Regions from separate parts of the Bacillus sp. 01N45 genome, predicted to be linked through region 2. Evidence: riboswitches for the same ligand, from Rfam matches in the RefSeq annotation. Region 2 holds a riboswitch; each other region holds the start of a gene.

What was found. Region 2 has a riboswitch for S-adenosylmethionine ahead of AC1DMU_RS08915 (YezD family protein). Riboswitches for the same ligand answer to the same signal wherever they lie in the genome.
Region 1: it holds a riboswitch for S-adenosylmethionine, as region 2 does, so the genes downstream of both, AC1DMU_RS26345 (peptide ABC transporter substrate-binding protein) here and AC1DMU_RS08915 (YezD family protein) in region 2, are expected to answer to the same signal.
Region 3: it holds a riboswitch for S-adenosylmethionine, as region 2 does, so the genes downstream of both, mtnK (S-methyl-5-thioribose kinase) here and AC1DMU_RS08915 (YezD family protein) in region 2, are expected to answer to the same signal.
Region 4: it holds a riboswitch for S-adenosylmethionine, as region 2 does, so the genes downstream of both, mtnW (2,3-diketo-5-methylthiopentyl-1-phosphate enolase) here and AC1DMU_RS08915 (YezD family protein) in region 2, are expected to answer to the same signal.

What each region holds. Positions count from the first base shown of each region.
Region 1 is NZ_JBFTQW010000016.1:38,454-42,023, reverse strand. Features, by position in the region: gene proC (pyrroline-5-carboxylate reductase) at 1-626, shown strand, start outside; gene AC1DMU_RS26350 (aldo/keto reductase) at 628-1,461, shown strand; SAM riboswitch class I at 1,615-1,719, shown strand; gene AC1DMU_RS26345 (peptide ABC transporter substrate-binding protein) at 1,852-3,492, shown strand.
Region 2 is NZ_JBFTQW010000003.1:225,454-229,023, forward strand. Features, by position in the region: gene sat (sulfate adenylyltransferase) at 1-952, opposite strand, end outside; gene AC1DMU_RS08910 (phosphoadenylyl-sulfate reductase) at 991-1,695, opposite strand; gene AC1DMU_RS08915 (YezD family protein) at 1,782-1,925, opposite strand; SAM riboswitch class I at 1,998-2,106, opposite strand; gene lysA (diaminopimelate decarboxylase) at 2,223-3,539, opposite strand.
Region 3 is NZ_JBFTQW010000001.1:335,985-339,554, reverse strand. Features, by position in the region: gene AC1DMU_RS01680 (aminotransferase class I/II-fold pyridoxal phosphate-dependent enzyme) at 1-104, opposite strand, end outside; gene AC1DMU_RS01675 (carbon-nitrogen family hydrolase) at 119-982, shown strand; SAM riboswitch class I at 1,054-1,196, shown strand; gene mtnK (S-methyl-5-thioribose kinase) at 1,287-2,468, shown strand; gene mtnA (S-methyl-5-thioribose-1-phosphate isomerase) at 2,465-3,526, shown strand.
Region 4 is NZ_JBFTQW010000001.1:339,628-343,197, reverse strand. Features, by position in the region: gene AC1DMU_RS01695 (methylthioribulose 1-phosphate dehydratase) at 1-437, opposite strand, end outside; gene AC1DMU_RS01690 (2-hydroxy-3-keto-5-methylthiopentenyl-1-phosphate phosphatase) at 434-1,093, opposite strand; gene mtnW (2,3-diketo-5-methylthiopentyl-1-phosphate enolase) at 1,090-2,334, opposite strand; SAM riboswitch class I at 2,399-2,504, opposite strand; gene AC1DMU_RS01680 (aminotransferase class I/II-fold pyridoxal phosphate-dependent enzyme) at 2,569-3,570, opposite strand, start outside.

The DNA.
Region 1 (3,570 bases), on a different contig from region 2:
GGAAGCAGCATGTTACATCTGTTGATACGATTGTTTTAGCAATGCCGCCTTCTGCACATGAAGAATTATTAGCGGAGCTATCTCCGTTACTATCGAATCAACTTGTCGTAACGGTAGCTGCTGGCATTGGTCCATCTTATTTAGAAGCTAGACTCCCTAAGGACACGCCTGTTGCTTGGATTATGCCAAATACAGCTGCTGAAATTGGGAAGTCAATCTCCTTATATACAACAGGACAATCAGTAAACGAGATGCATCAAGAAACCTTGCAACTGCTTTTAAGAGGCATTGGTACTTCGCAACTTTGCACTGAGGAAGAAGTTCATCAGCTTACTGCAGTTACTGGAAGTGCACCAGCTTTCCTTTATTACTTTGCTGAAAGCTTGATTGAAGCAACAAAAAGTTATGGCGTCGATGAAGCAACCGCAAAACACCTTGTCATTCAAATGATTTCTGGATCTGCTTCTATGCTTGAACAAACGCAAGATCCGGCTAACCTCCGCGAACAAGTAACAACGCCAGGTGGTTCCACAGCTGAAGGTCTCAAAGCTTTATATGAATATAATTTTTCAGAGGCGATTCAAAAAGCAGTAGAAGCAACAAACAAAAAAGCTAGGGGGAAATAATATGAGTTTAACAAGTTTAAAAGACTATACTACATTACATAACGGTGTAAAAATGCCTTGGTTCGGTTTAGGTGTTTTTAAAGTAGAAGATGGTTCAGAAGTAATTGAGTCTGTAAAATCAGCAATTAAAAATGGTTACCGCAGCATCGATACTGCAGCAATCTATCAAAACGAAGAAGGCGTTGGACAAGCGATCCGTGAAGCAGGTGTTTCACGTGAAGAATTATTTATTACATCAAAAGTATGGAATAGCGATCAAGGATATGAAACAACACTTCAAGCATTTGAAACTACATTAGAAAAATTAGGTCTAGAATATTTAGATTTATATTTAGTACATTGGCCTGTAAAAGGGAAATATACTGAATCATGGAAAGCGTTAGAAAAACTTTATAAAGATGGCCGTGTTCGTGCTATCGGTGTGAGTAATTTCCACATTCACCACTTACAAGACGTGTTTGAAATCGCTGAAATTAAGCCAATGGTCAATCAAGTGGAATACCACCCACGTTTAGCACAAGAAGAATTACACGCTTTCTGTAAAGAACATAACATCCAGCTTGAAGCTTGGTCACCATTAATGCAGGGACAACTACTGGATAACTCCACATTACAAGACATTGCGACAAAATATAATAAATCAACTGCACAAATTATTTTACGCTGGGATTTACAAAATGAAGTTGTAACAATCCCTAAATCTATTAAAGAACATCGCATTATTGAAAATGCAAATATATTCGATTTTGAATTAAGTGCTGATGACATGAAAGCAATTCAAGCTCTAAATGAAGATCGTCGCGTTGGTCCAGATCCAGATAACTTTGACTTCTAGTAGAAAAACCACTGCCATATGCAGTGGTTTTTCTCGTTAAATAAAACTGAAAATTTAAACTATATTTCAATTGGTTGACACTTCATCATCCAAGGTGTAAGATTTTGAATTATCAAAGAAACACAAAAATTAATAAAATTTATTCGTTTACTCATTGTATCAAGAGAGGTGGAGGGACTGGCCCTTTGAAACCTCGGCAACAGGTTCATTTTGAATACTGTGCCACTTCCTGCAAGCATTGTGCTTGAAAGATAGAATGAGGGACTTCGTTTATATACGGGTGCATAACTTGTACGTAAAAATCCCTCTTTCTCAATATGAAAAGAGGGATTTTTTATTTTTCATTTCCCTCATCATCATCCAAACTTAATTATTTAGGAGGAAAATCAAATGAAAAAGAAGTTTGTACCCGGTATTGCATCAGCTGTAGGAGTAAGTATTTTATTAACTGGTTGCGGTAGTTATAAAAACGAAGCAAGCGGAGCAAATGCAAAAGACGAGGCGCCTAGTAAACAGGTTTTAAACTTATCTTCACCTACGGAAATACGAACAATGGATACAGCTCGTGCTACAGATACTGATTCTGGTCAAGTAATGAGAAACGTATTTGAAGGTTTGTATAATCTTGGTGAAGGTAACAAACCTGTCCCTGGCGTTGCGAAATCTCATGAAGTAAGTGGCGATAAAACGAAATACACATTCCACCTGCGAGATTCAAAATGGTCAAACGGCACTCCTGTCACAGCGAAAGATTTTGTCTTCGCTTGGCAAAGAGCTGTTGATCCAGCAACAGCCTCTGAATATGCATTTCTATTCTTTGATATTAAAAATGCAACAAAAATTAACAACAAAGAACTTCCAGCCGATCAACTTGGTGTAAAAGCAATTGATGACCATACGTTTGAGGTAGAATTAGAACGTCCTGTTCCGTACTTTATAAGCTTAACAGCATTCCCAACATTTCTACCAATTAACGAGGAATTCTTTAAAGCACAAGGTGATAAGTATGCGTTAGAAGACAATACAATTTTGTACAACGGAGCTTTTACACTAAGCGATTGGAAGCATGAGCAAAGCTTTAAATTTAAGAAAAACCCTACCTATTGGGATAAAGATACTGTCAAACTGGAAGAAATCAATTTTAACGTCGTAAAGGAAAAATCTACAGAAGTAAATTTATTCGAGTCAAAACAATTAGATCGTATCAAACTAACATCTGACTTCGTTGATAAATATAAAAAGGATGCTAACTTTAAAGAACGGCCAAACGTAGGGGTACAGTTTCTACGTATGAATCAACAAAACAAAGTACTTCAAAACGTTTCTGCACGCCAAGCAATCGATCAAACAATTGATCGAAAATCCTTTGTAAATACGTTATTAAATGACGGCTCCACACCAACCTCTAGTCTCGTACCGAAAAACTTTGCAAAAGGACCTGACGGAACAGACTTCCGTGCTGCAAACGGCGATTTAACAAAGGTTGATACAAAATCTGCTCAAGAATTATGGAAAAAGGCAAAACAAGAACTTGGGTCTGAAAAAATAACATTAGAACTATTAATAAGTGACGGTGACCTTGAAAAGAAAACTGGTGAGTTCTTAAAAGGACAATTAGAAAAGAATTTAGATGGCTTAACAGTAAATATAAAGCCGCAACCACGTAAACAACAAGTTTCACTTTTATTAAAAGGTGACTACGAAATTGGAATTGACGGCTGGAGCCCTGACTTTGCAGATCCAATTACATTCCTTGAGCTATTTACAACGAATAACCCTTACAACTTAGATCATTACTCTAATAAGGAGTTCGATGAAACAATAGCAAAAGTGAAAACAACTTTAGCCGGTGATGAAAAAGCTCGCTGGGAAGCATTACTAGCATCCGAGAAAATATTATTTAAAGACTCTGTTATCGCTCCTCTTTACCAAAAAGGCGAATCTTATTTAGAACGTTCTTATGTGAAAGGAATTGTGCAAGTAGACTTTGCAGGTCAATTAAACTTCAAATGGGCCAAAATTGAAAAATAAAGCGAAACTTTAATCAGTGGGGTTTTCTTCATCCCCCACTGATTATTAGCCCACACCAATTGTTTTTTTAGCAAAACA
Region 2 (3,570 bases):
TGCAGTAAAAACTATGTTCAAAAAATAATGGTGTAATCCCTAACTCTTCCACTGTAAAGTTTGTAAAAATTTCTTGTGCTTCATAAGTCCCGTAATAATCTCCTACTCCTGCATGATCACGTCCTACGATAAAGTGGGTGCATCCAAAATTCTTTCTGACTATTGCATGGAATATCGCTTCCCTCGGTCCTGCGTAACGCATTGCTGCAGGAAATACACCTAAAAAGACACGATCTTTCGGATAATAGTTTTGAAGTAATACTTCATAGCTTTCCATCCTTACATCAGCAGGAATATCGTCCGATTTCGTTTCCCCAACGAGTGGATTTAAAAAGAGACCATCTACAATTTCAAGGGCAGATTTTTGAATGTATTCATGGGCACGATGTACCGGATTTCTCGTTTGAAATCCAACCACTGTTTTCCAACCACGTTTTTTAAATTCTTCTCTCGTTTCAATTGGATCTAAATGATAAGAAGGAAACGGATTATTTTCAAAGCGTTTTGTAAGAATAATAGCTCCCCCGACATAAACGTTCGGTCGTTCATATAATTTTTTCACTCCTGGATGAGCCTCATCCGTCGTTTTATACACAAGTAACGCTTCTTTTTCCTTGTCAGGCACAAAAATATCTTCTATTTGAATGACACCATATACATTTTCAGCATTAACAAGTTTTACTTCCTCTCCAGCTTTTAGACTCTCTGCTACTTCTTCTGTTACTGGTAATGTAATCGGTATACTCCATATGCTCCCGTTTGCTAAGCGAAGCGTTTCTACGACCGAATCATAATCTTTCTTTCCTAAAAAACCAGTAAGTGGGCTATATCCCCCTGTCGCTAATAGCTCTAAATCACTTAACGCAATGTTGTCTAGTTCAATTTCTTTTTCGATTTGTGATACGTCGTAAGTCTCGTCTATACGATTTATTAATTCGTTTCTTGTACTCATTTTCTATTTCCTCTCTTAGCTTTATTTTCAAATTCATCTTATTGGTAATGAAGACCACATTCTGTTTTCACTTTCCCAGACCACCTACCATCTCTCGAATCGCCACCCTCACCTACAGGTAACGTACACTTCTCACACCCAATACTTGGATATCCAACATCATGCAGCGGGTTATACGGTAAGCTATGTTTGTATACATATCGCCACACTTCTTTCCACGTCCAATGAATGAGTGGACAAACTTTAATAGATTGAAAGCGATGATCTTGATTTATAAACTTTGTATGCTTACGTGTTTCTGATTGTTCCCTCCTTAAGCCCGATATCCAAGCTTTTTCCGCTGCTAATGATTTTTCTAACGGTAAAATTTTTCTAATTTTACAACAAAGATTCGGATTACTTTCCCATAATTTCTCACCATGCAACTTCGCTTGTTCATCAAGCGTAAGTTCCGGCTGTTTTTCTATAATATTTAATGAAGGAAATCGTTTCCGCACTTTTTGAATTAATTCATACGTTTCTTGAAAATGAACATTCGTATCTAAAAATACAACTTTAGCAGATGGATTTACTTGGTTTATAAGATGCAGCAATACCATCCCTTCCACTCCGAAGCTACATGCGTATACAATTTCACTTTTATATTCTTTATAAGCCCAACTTAATACAGATAGCGCGCCTTTCGTTTCATCTTCTTCTGAAAATGAAACATTATTTTCTTCCCACGTTTCATACGTCAACATGTTCTTTCCCCCTGTAAAAGCAAAAAGACGGTTTTAACCTAATATAATAGGTTAAAACCGCCTCTAGTTTTTCTAGTCAGCGCTTTTTACTTTAAACGTACCTTTTCACTTTTCTCTAATTGAATGACTTTCCCATCTTGCACAACAATTGTAATTGAACCATATTTCATATCAGCAAGCATCGCTTGAATTTTCTCAGATACTTCCTCAAAATGTTCCCGTACGCTCACGCGAACAGCCCCCCTTTTTATTCATAAAAAAAATCTTTCCCATTTCGAAAAGACTGTTCGGTAATATATTTTACCTTATCTTTCAAAATGGATTCCATTTTGCTGGATTTAGCACCTTGCTTTCTATAAGCAGGTTGCCGAGCTTCTTCGGGCCAGTTCCCTCCGCTTCTCTTGATAAGCTTTGTATTTGTATTTTATCACAATTCTGATTTTTTTCAATCCTAGTTTTCCGATATATTTTAATTATTTTGTTTTATAAAAAAGGAATTGCCCATCCGAACAACTCCTTTTTCCCATTCACACAAGTTCTTTAATACGTATGCGATCGTTCCCAATAATATTTTCATATGTTTCACGCTCTACAACAATTTGTGATGTGCCGCCTTTCGCGAAGACGACAGCTGGTCTACGAATCCGATTATAATTATTCGCCATCGAGTATCCATATGCCCCTGTACAAGAAATTGCTAATAAATCGGCTGAAGCAACTTTCGGTAGAGTGATATCCCAAATTAACATATCTCCACTCTCACAGCACTTCCCAGCAATCGAGACAAGTTCCTCATTCTCATCATTCCCTCGATTCGCTAACATCGCTTCATAACGAGCGTTATATAAAGCAGGTCTTAAATTATCAGTCATCCCACCATCCACTGATACATATTTCCGAATACCAGGAATATCTTTCACAGATCCGACTGTATAAATTGTCGTTCCAGCATCCCCTACAATACTACGGCCTGGTTCAACCCATATTTCTGGCAGGGGATAATTACATACTGTAAATTGTTCCCTCACAGCACTTGTTACAGCTCGCACATATGTCTCAAGAGTTAATGGTGTATCTGACTCTGTGTAGCGTATTCCGAATCCTCCGCCTACATTTAGCACTTTTACTACATAGTTTGTTCGCTCTCTCACTTGTTCTAAAAATTGACGAAGAACTTCAATCGCTCGCACAAAGCCGGCCGTTTCAAATATTTGTGATCCGATATGTGAATGAATTCCTAACACATTATAATTTGATTTTTGTAAAGCAATCTCAATTACTTGCATCGCTTGACCATTTGACACGCCAAATCCAAATTTCGAATCATCTTGGCCTGTTGTAATATATTCATGTGTGTGCGCCTCTACTCCGGGCGTTACACGAATTAATATGTTCACAAATTTCCCATGTTGCACTGCTAAATCATGCAAAATTTCTAATTCCAAGAAATTATCTACGACAAAACAACCAATATTCGCCTGAAGAGCCATCACAATTTCTTCTTCTGTTTTATTATTGCCGTGAAAATGAATGCGTGATGCCGGAAATCCTGCTTGCAGCGCAGTATATAATTCTCCTCCAGAAACAACATCTAATGACATATTCTCTTCACGAGCCACTCGGCACATCTCCATGCACAAGAACGCCTTGCTTGCATATGCTACTTGATAAGAGAAACCACTTTCTTTAAACGCACGATGAAACGCGCGGCACTTTCCTCGAATTGACTCTTCATCGTATACATAAAGTGGTGTTCCGTATTGTTTTGCTAGCTGCGTCGTATCGCATCCTCCAATTTCTAAGTGTCCTTGCCCATTGATTCGGCTCGTGCCGTGTAAATACATTTGAATTCCTCCCTTATTTCCTCTAAAACTC
Region 3 (3,570 bases), on a different contig from region 2:
ACATCGTGACCATCTGCAACGACTTTGTTAACTTTTGCAACAAGTGAAGCAAAAAATTGTGTAGGCAATGATGTTACTATCTCAGAAGGTTGAAATAATTTCATACTTTCCACCTCTTTTGAAAGTTGTTACAATTCTAGTGACAAATGATATAATCTTTCCAGTATTTTGTAAAGAAAAAATTAAGAATGGGGCTGACAAAATGAAAGTCGCATGTATTCAAATGGATATTGTCTTTGGAGATGTAGAAAAAAATATTGAGAATGCTAAAAATAAAATAAGCGAAGCGATGAAGGAAAGACCAGATGTGATTGTCTTACCAGAACTATGGACAACGGGATATGATTTAACGAGGCTTACTGAAATTGCAGATAGGGATGGATTGCAAACGAAAGAAAAGCTGAAAGAATGGTCGAAGCAATATGGTGTACATATTGTCGGTGGGTCTATAGCGAAGCAAACAGAACAAGGTGTTACAAATACAATGTATGTGGTAAACAAGGAAGGAGAACTAGTCAATGAATATAGTAAAGTGCACTTATTTCAGCTTATGGATGAACATAAATATTTAATCGCTGGAAATAGTACAGGTGAATTTAGGCTAGATGATGTAGAGTGCGCCGGCACAATTTGTTATGATATTCGTTTTCCAGAGTGGATGCGCGTTCATACTGCGAAAGGTGCAAAAGTTTTATTTGTTGTAGCAGAATGGCCATTGGTTCGTGTAGCGCATTGGCGTTTGTTATTGCAAGCAAGAGCAGTTGAAAATCAGTGTTATGTTGTTGCATGTAATAGGGCAGGAAAGGATCCGAATAATGAGTTTGCCGGTCATTCTTTAATTGTCGATCCTTGGGGCGAAGTTGTTGTAGAAGCGAATGAAGAAGAAGCAATTTTATTGGGAGAGCTTCATTTTGAGAAAATTAAAGAAGTACGCAAAGGAATTCCAGTTTTTGCAGATCGTCGTCCAGAATTATACAAATAAAATGTTGACAAGTGATTTTTATTCTTGGTATAGTCTTCAACATAAAGTTAAAAATTCAAAAAATTATACAACTCTTATCAAGAGCAGGTGGAGGGATTTGGCCCGATGAAGCCCAGCAACCGACCGTAATACCATTGTGAAATGGGGCGTTTATTTACGCCAAAAGGCACGGTGCTAATTCCAGCAGAAAGTAAACCTTTCTGGCAGATAAGAGGGGAGAAGATAAACTTCAAACCTCTTTCTTTGTGGAAAGAGGTTTTTCTACGTCAGAAAAACCTCTGAATTAAAAAAGGGGGAGAAGACGATGGGATATTATTCATTAACTGAAACGACAGCTATACAATATGCGAAAGAACACGGTTATTTTGAAAAGAAAGCAAATGTAGTTTGTCATGAAATTGGAGATGGAAATTTAAATTACGTGTTCAAATTAGATGATGGAGAGAAGTCTATTATAATAAAACAAGCACTGCCATATGCGAAAGTAGTTGGTGAGAGCTGGCCACTGTCTATAAAAAGAGCGACGATTGAAAGTAAAGCATTACAAATTTTTGCGAAGTATGTGCCGGAATATGTGCCGGTAGTGTACAGTCATGATGAAGAGTTAGCAGTAACAGTCATAGAAGATCTATCAAGGCTAACAATTGCAAGAAAAGGATTAATAGATGGAGAGGAGTACCCGCTTTTATCCCAACATATTGGTCGCTTTCTAGCACATGTGTTGTTTTATACTTCAGATTTCGGTTTACAATCAGAAGAGAAAAGGGTACTAGAAGGTGCATTTGTAAACCCAGATCTTAGTAAAATCACGGAAGATTTAGTGTTTACAGATCCGTTTAGTCATTATGATACGAATGATTATGAACCAGAGTTACAACTAGCGGTGGATGAACTATGGAGTGACAAAAATTTAAAATTAAAAGTAGCACAGTATAAATATAAATTTTTAACGAGAAAAGAAGCGCTTATTCATGGTGATTTACATACTGGTAGTATTTTTTCATCCCCTGCTGAAACGAAAGTAATTGATCCAGAATTTGCAACATATGGTCCATGTGGATTTGATCTTGGCCAATTTATTGCAAATTTATTATTAAATGCACTATCCCGTGAAGAGGAAAAAAGAAGTGTGCTATTTTTCCATATTGAGAAAACATGGAGTTATTTTGTAGAAGCTTTTACGAAGTTATGGATTGGAGAAGGTGTAGAAGCATATACGAAAGAGAAACAATGGTTGCCAATTATTTTGCAAAATATTTTTACGGATGCCGTTGGATTTGCCGGATGTGAGCTTATCCGTAGAACAATTGGCTTAGCGCATGTAGCTGATTTAGATGGAATAGCAAATAAAGAAACGAGAATTCAAGCTAAGAAACAAGCGTTATCCTTAGGTAAAGAACTAATAAAATATGAATCTAAGAGTGCTGATATTCAACTGTTCCGAACATTATTTCAACAGACAGTTTCTGGAGGGATAAAAGCATGAGTACAATTGTTACTGTTCCGAGATCTGTCAGTTGGAAAGGTAATGCCATTGCAGTATTAAATCAAACAAAGTTGCCGCATAGTACAGAATACAAAACATTAACGACGATTGAAGAGGTATGGAAAAGTATTGTCATGCTAGAAGTACGAGGAGCACCTGCAATTGGAATTGTAGCTGCATTTGGCTTGGCACTTGCATCAAAAAAATATAATACTGTACATATGGAAGAATTTCAAAAGAAGTTTAATAGAGATTGTAATTATTTAGGAACGTCACGCCCAACAGCAGTCAATTTATTTTGGGCAATCGATCGTATGAGAGAATCAATTCGAGAAATTACTACAATAAAAGAAGCACAAAAAAAATTAGAAGAAGAAGCGCTTCTCATTCAGCAAGAAGATGAAGCAGTATGCCGGAGTATTGGAGAACATGCATTAACATGTTTTAAAGATGGTGATCACATTTTAACAATTTGTAACGCTGGAAGCATTGCAACTGCTAGATATGGTACTGCATTAGCACCGTTTTATATTGGGAAAGAAAAAGGTGTACGTTTACATGCGTATGCGTGTGAAACGAGACCGGTTTTACAAGGCGGGCGTTTAACGACCTGGGAATTAAAACAGGCAAATATTGATGTAACACTTATTACCGATAATACGGCAGCTCATGCTATTCAAACGAAAGAAATAAACGCGATTATTGTAGGAGCGGACCGAATTGTCGCAAATGGAGATACAGCAAATAAAATCGGAACAATGAATTTAGCTATATTAGCAAATTATTTCGATATTCCATTTTACGTTGCAGCTCCGTTATCTACGTTTGATATTACGAAACAAACAGGTACAGAAATTGTTATTGAAGAAAGAGATGAAACCGAAGTTACGAAAATTTTTGGAAAACAAGTGGCGCCAATTGGAACTGATGTTTATAATCCTGCATTTGACGTAACACCGAATGAATTAATTACAGGTATTATTACTGAAAAAGGCATCATACACGGAGATTATAAACGGGAAATTGCATCATTATTTGAAAGACAAGCTAATACATAATAGCTTGTTTTTTTTATGCCTAAATGTTTTCTTTTCTCTTATTT
Region 4 (3,570 bases), on a different contig from region 2:
GGGATATGGGCATGGTTTTCGATAATAGGAATGTGAATTGTTGCACCTTCTTCCCAAATATCGAGAGCTTTAATAATTTCTTGATTTTGAAGGGTGACTGCATCACTATATAAATTTGTGATGACATTATTATCAGTTGTATGAACATGAAGTACGCACCCAGCATTCGTATTGTTATAAATATGTGTATGCAATATTGTTTCTGCTGAAGGGCGTAATTCAGTCTCTAATACGGGAACCCCTAGATGATCTACTAATAGAAAATCATCTGGAGTAGTTTTTGTTTTATCTTTACCACTTGCTGTAATAAGAAAAGTAAGTGGCTCATGACTAACCTTTATAGAAATATTACCACTCGTTGCTGGAAACCAATTTCGTGTTGTTAATTCTTTTTTTATCTCGCTTAAGTCATACCATTGACGAAAAAGTTGTTTCATGATTTCACCTCCAACAAATGTTTTAATTGGGTTTGAACATCGTGAAATGTTTCAAACGGTGTATAAGCAATATAATTCTCTTCACACTTTGTAATAAGGAAGTCACGAGCGAATACTTTATCTGCTTGTTTCGCAGCTTGTAAATCAGTAATTGAATCTCCAATCACAATATGGAAGTCATTCGTATCACTTAATTTACGGATTAAAGATGATTTGCATAATCCGCAATGATTTTGACAATGATGATCACAAGGATGAGGCCACTTAACTGTAATGAATTCACTTGAAAAGTCTGTTTCATTACAGTAAATTTGCTCTTTTGGAATGATTCCTTGTAAGAGTGGATAGACGAAGAAATCCATTCCACCTGATATAACGTAAAAAGAAATGTTATTTTCATTTACAAATTGTATAAATTCATAAAAACCACTACGGATTTCAGCAGTTTTTATTAAAAATTGAATCATATCATCGTGTAGACTAGTAGGTATTAATTGAAATAATTGAGAAACACCTTCTTGAATAGACAGCTCTTGTGATAAAATTTTATTCTTTACTCCTTCGGCTTCTGGTGGTGCGAATTTTTCCATAATGGACATAATGTTATCATTATTTGTAATCGTGCCATCGAAATCACAAAATACTTGAATACTCATAATTTCACCCCATGAGAGGGATTTCCCCATATTTGTAGTGCACTATGCAAATTTATGTCATCTACTTCATGGAGTGGTGTATTTTGCAAAGTAGCATTAATTGCAGTACGGAAAGCTTTACCGCCCCCTTGCGCCCCACTCGGATGTCCATGTATCCCGCCGCCAGCATTAATAACAACATCTTTACCGAAATCTCGTACAATAAAGGGAACGAAACCAGGGTGAATACCAGCAGACGGAACAGAAAAACTCTTCTTGAAAAATGCATCGTCTTCAGTTAAATGTTTTGAGATGGCAAGAGCCTCCTCTTTTTCTAGTGCAACACTTCCGTATGGAGATGGGAATAATGAAAAGTCAGCCCCAGCATAACGTAGTAGCTTTCCTAGTAATAATGGAGAGGAAACTCCATATAACTTGGATGATGAATAAGCACCACTTACAGCAGGATGTGCCATAATAGGAACTGGGATTTCATCATCTTCTGCAAGTGATTGTAGTACATCTAGTCCGTAAGCAAATACATTAAATAATAGAATATCTGCCCCAGCTTGCACTGCGCGTTTCGCATTTTCTTTTAAATCAAAAGTTCGTCCTGTTAAATTTACGGCATATAACGTTTTATGTCCGTATGTTTCATATACGGATTGTAAAACTTCTTTTCCAGATACAATGCGTTTCGTAAGTGGTGTTAATGTATTCTCAAATAATATTTCATCATCTTTTACTATATCTACACCACCAATTGCTTGATCGCGTAATTGCGTTTTTAAATACCCAATATTTCGTCCAATCATTCCTTTAAAAATACTCATTAAAAGGGGACGCTCATGCACTTGTAAAAGATTTCGAATACCATCTATCCCGAATTTTGGACCAGGGAAATATTGTTTTAACTCGTCTGAAAATGTTAAGTCGATTAATTTCACTTCACCATCAAGTGATAGCTTTCCGAATGTAGTTGTTAAAATTGCTGGTAAGTCCGGACTGAAGTTTAATAAAGGATATTCGATTTTAATAATCCCGCGTTTAACTTTTTTACGTAAATACGAATTGGTATGTTCTTGTTCAGCTAGTTCCTCAACATGAATGACGTTGCCTTTATGCTGTTTTAATTGTTCTTGCAATAAGTGTGGCAAATGAGTCCAAGAGCCAATTGTTAAACCGAGTGCAATTTGCTCGGCTTTTTTTTCTAAGTTATGTGAATCATCATGGATTAAATACGTTGCTATAATTCCGCTCATTGTTAAAACCTCCTAGTTAAATAAAAAAACCTCTCAGCTAAGGAGAGGTTTTTTTACAACCAGCTCCTTATCTGTCAGCATAATGCTGCGAGAATTAGCACCGTGTCTACAATTGTAGATCGGTTGCCGGGTTTCGTCGGGCTCGTCCCTCCACCTGCTCTTGATAAGAAGTATTTAGAAATGTTTAAATTTTTAAGATAACTGAATTTTGTCAGATATTTTTCATGTTGTCAATTACTTTTTGAAAAAATTTAATTTATCAATTCGATTAATGGCTTCTCTTAATCTATCTTCTGTATGCAAGAGACCAACACGGACATACCCTTCGCCATGTTCACCAAATCCAACACCAGGAGCAACTGCAACGTGTGCTTTTTCTAGTAAAATATTAGAAAATTGCTCAGATGTATATCCTTTCGGAACAGGAAGCCATGCAAAGAATGAGCCTGTTGGAATGTCTACATTCCAACCAATTGAGTGACAAGCTGAAACAAGAGCGTTTCTTCGAGATTCGTAACTATTTACAAGGTCTATTACGCAAGACTGTGAACTTAATAGTGCTTCGCGGGCAGCATCTTGAACTGCACCAAAAATACTAACATACATATGATCTTGTAATAAGTTAATTGTCTCAATCACACTTTCATTCCCCACAGCAAAAGCGATGCGCCATCCAGCCATATTGAAAGTTTTCGATAGAGTGTAAATTTCAATACCTGTATTTTTAGCACCGTCTGCTTGCAAGAAACTAACAGGTTTTTGACCATCGAATCCAATAGCACCGTAAGCAAAATCATGAACGACTAATATATTATGTTCATTAGCAAAATGAATGGTTTCATCAAAGAAACCTTTTGATGCAGTAGCACCGGTAGGATTATTTGGATAGTTTAAAAACATTAACTTTGCATGCTTAGCGGTAGCGGCATCAATTTTTGTATAATCTGGTAAAAAATTATTTTCTGCAATAAGCGGCATTGTTTCAAATTGTGCTTTTGCTAAAGCAACTCCTGATAAATAATCTGGATAGCCTGGATCTGGAACGAGAATAGTATCACCAGGGTTTGTAAAACAAAGTGGTAATTCTACTAATCCAGCTTTTCCACCAAACAAAATAGCAACTTCTGTTTTTGGATTTACTACTACATCATATTCGCGTTGATAGAATGTTGCCACGGCTTCTTTTAAACTTTCGTGTCCGCGAAATGGTGGGTATTTATGATGAATGGTCTTTTC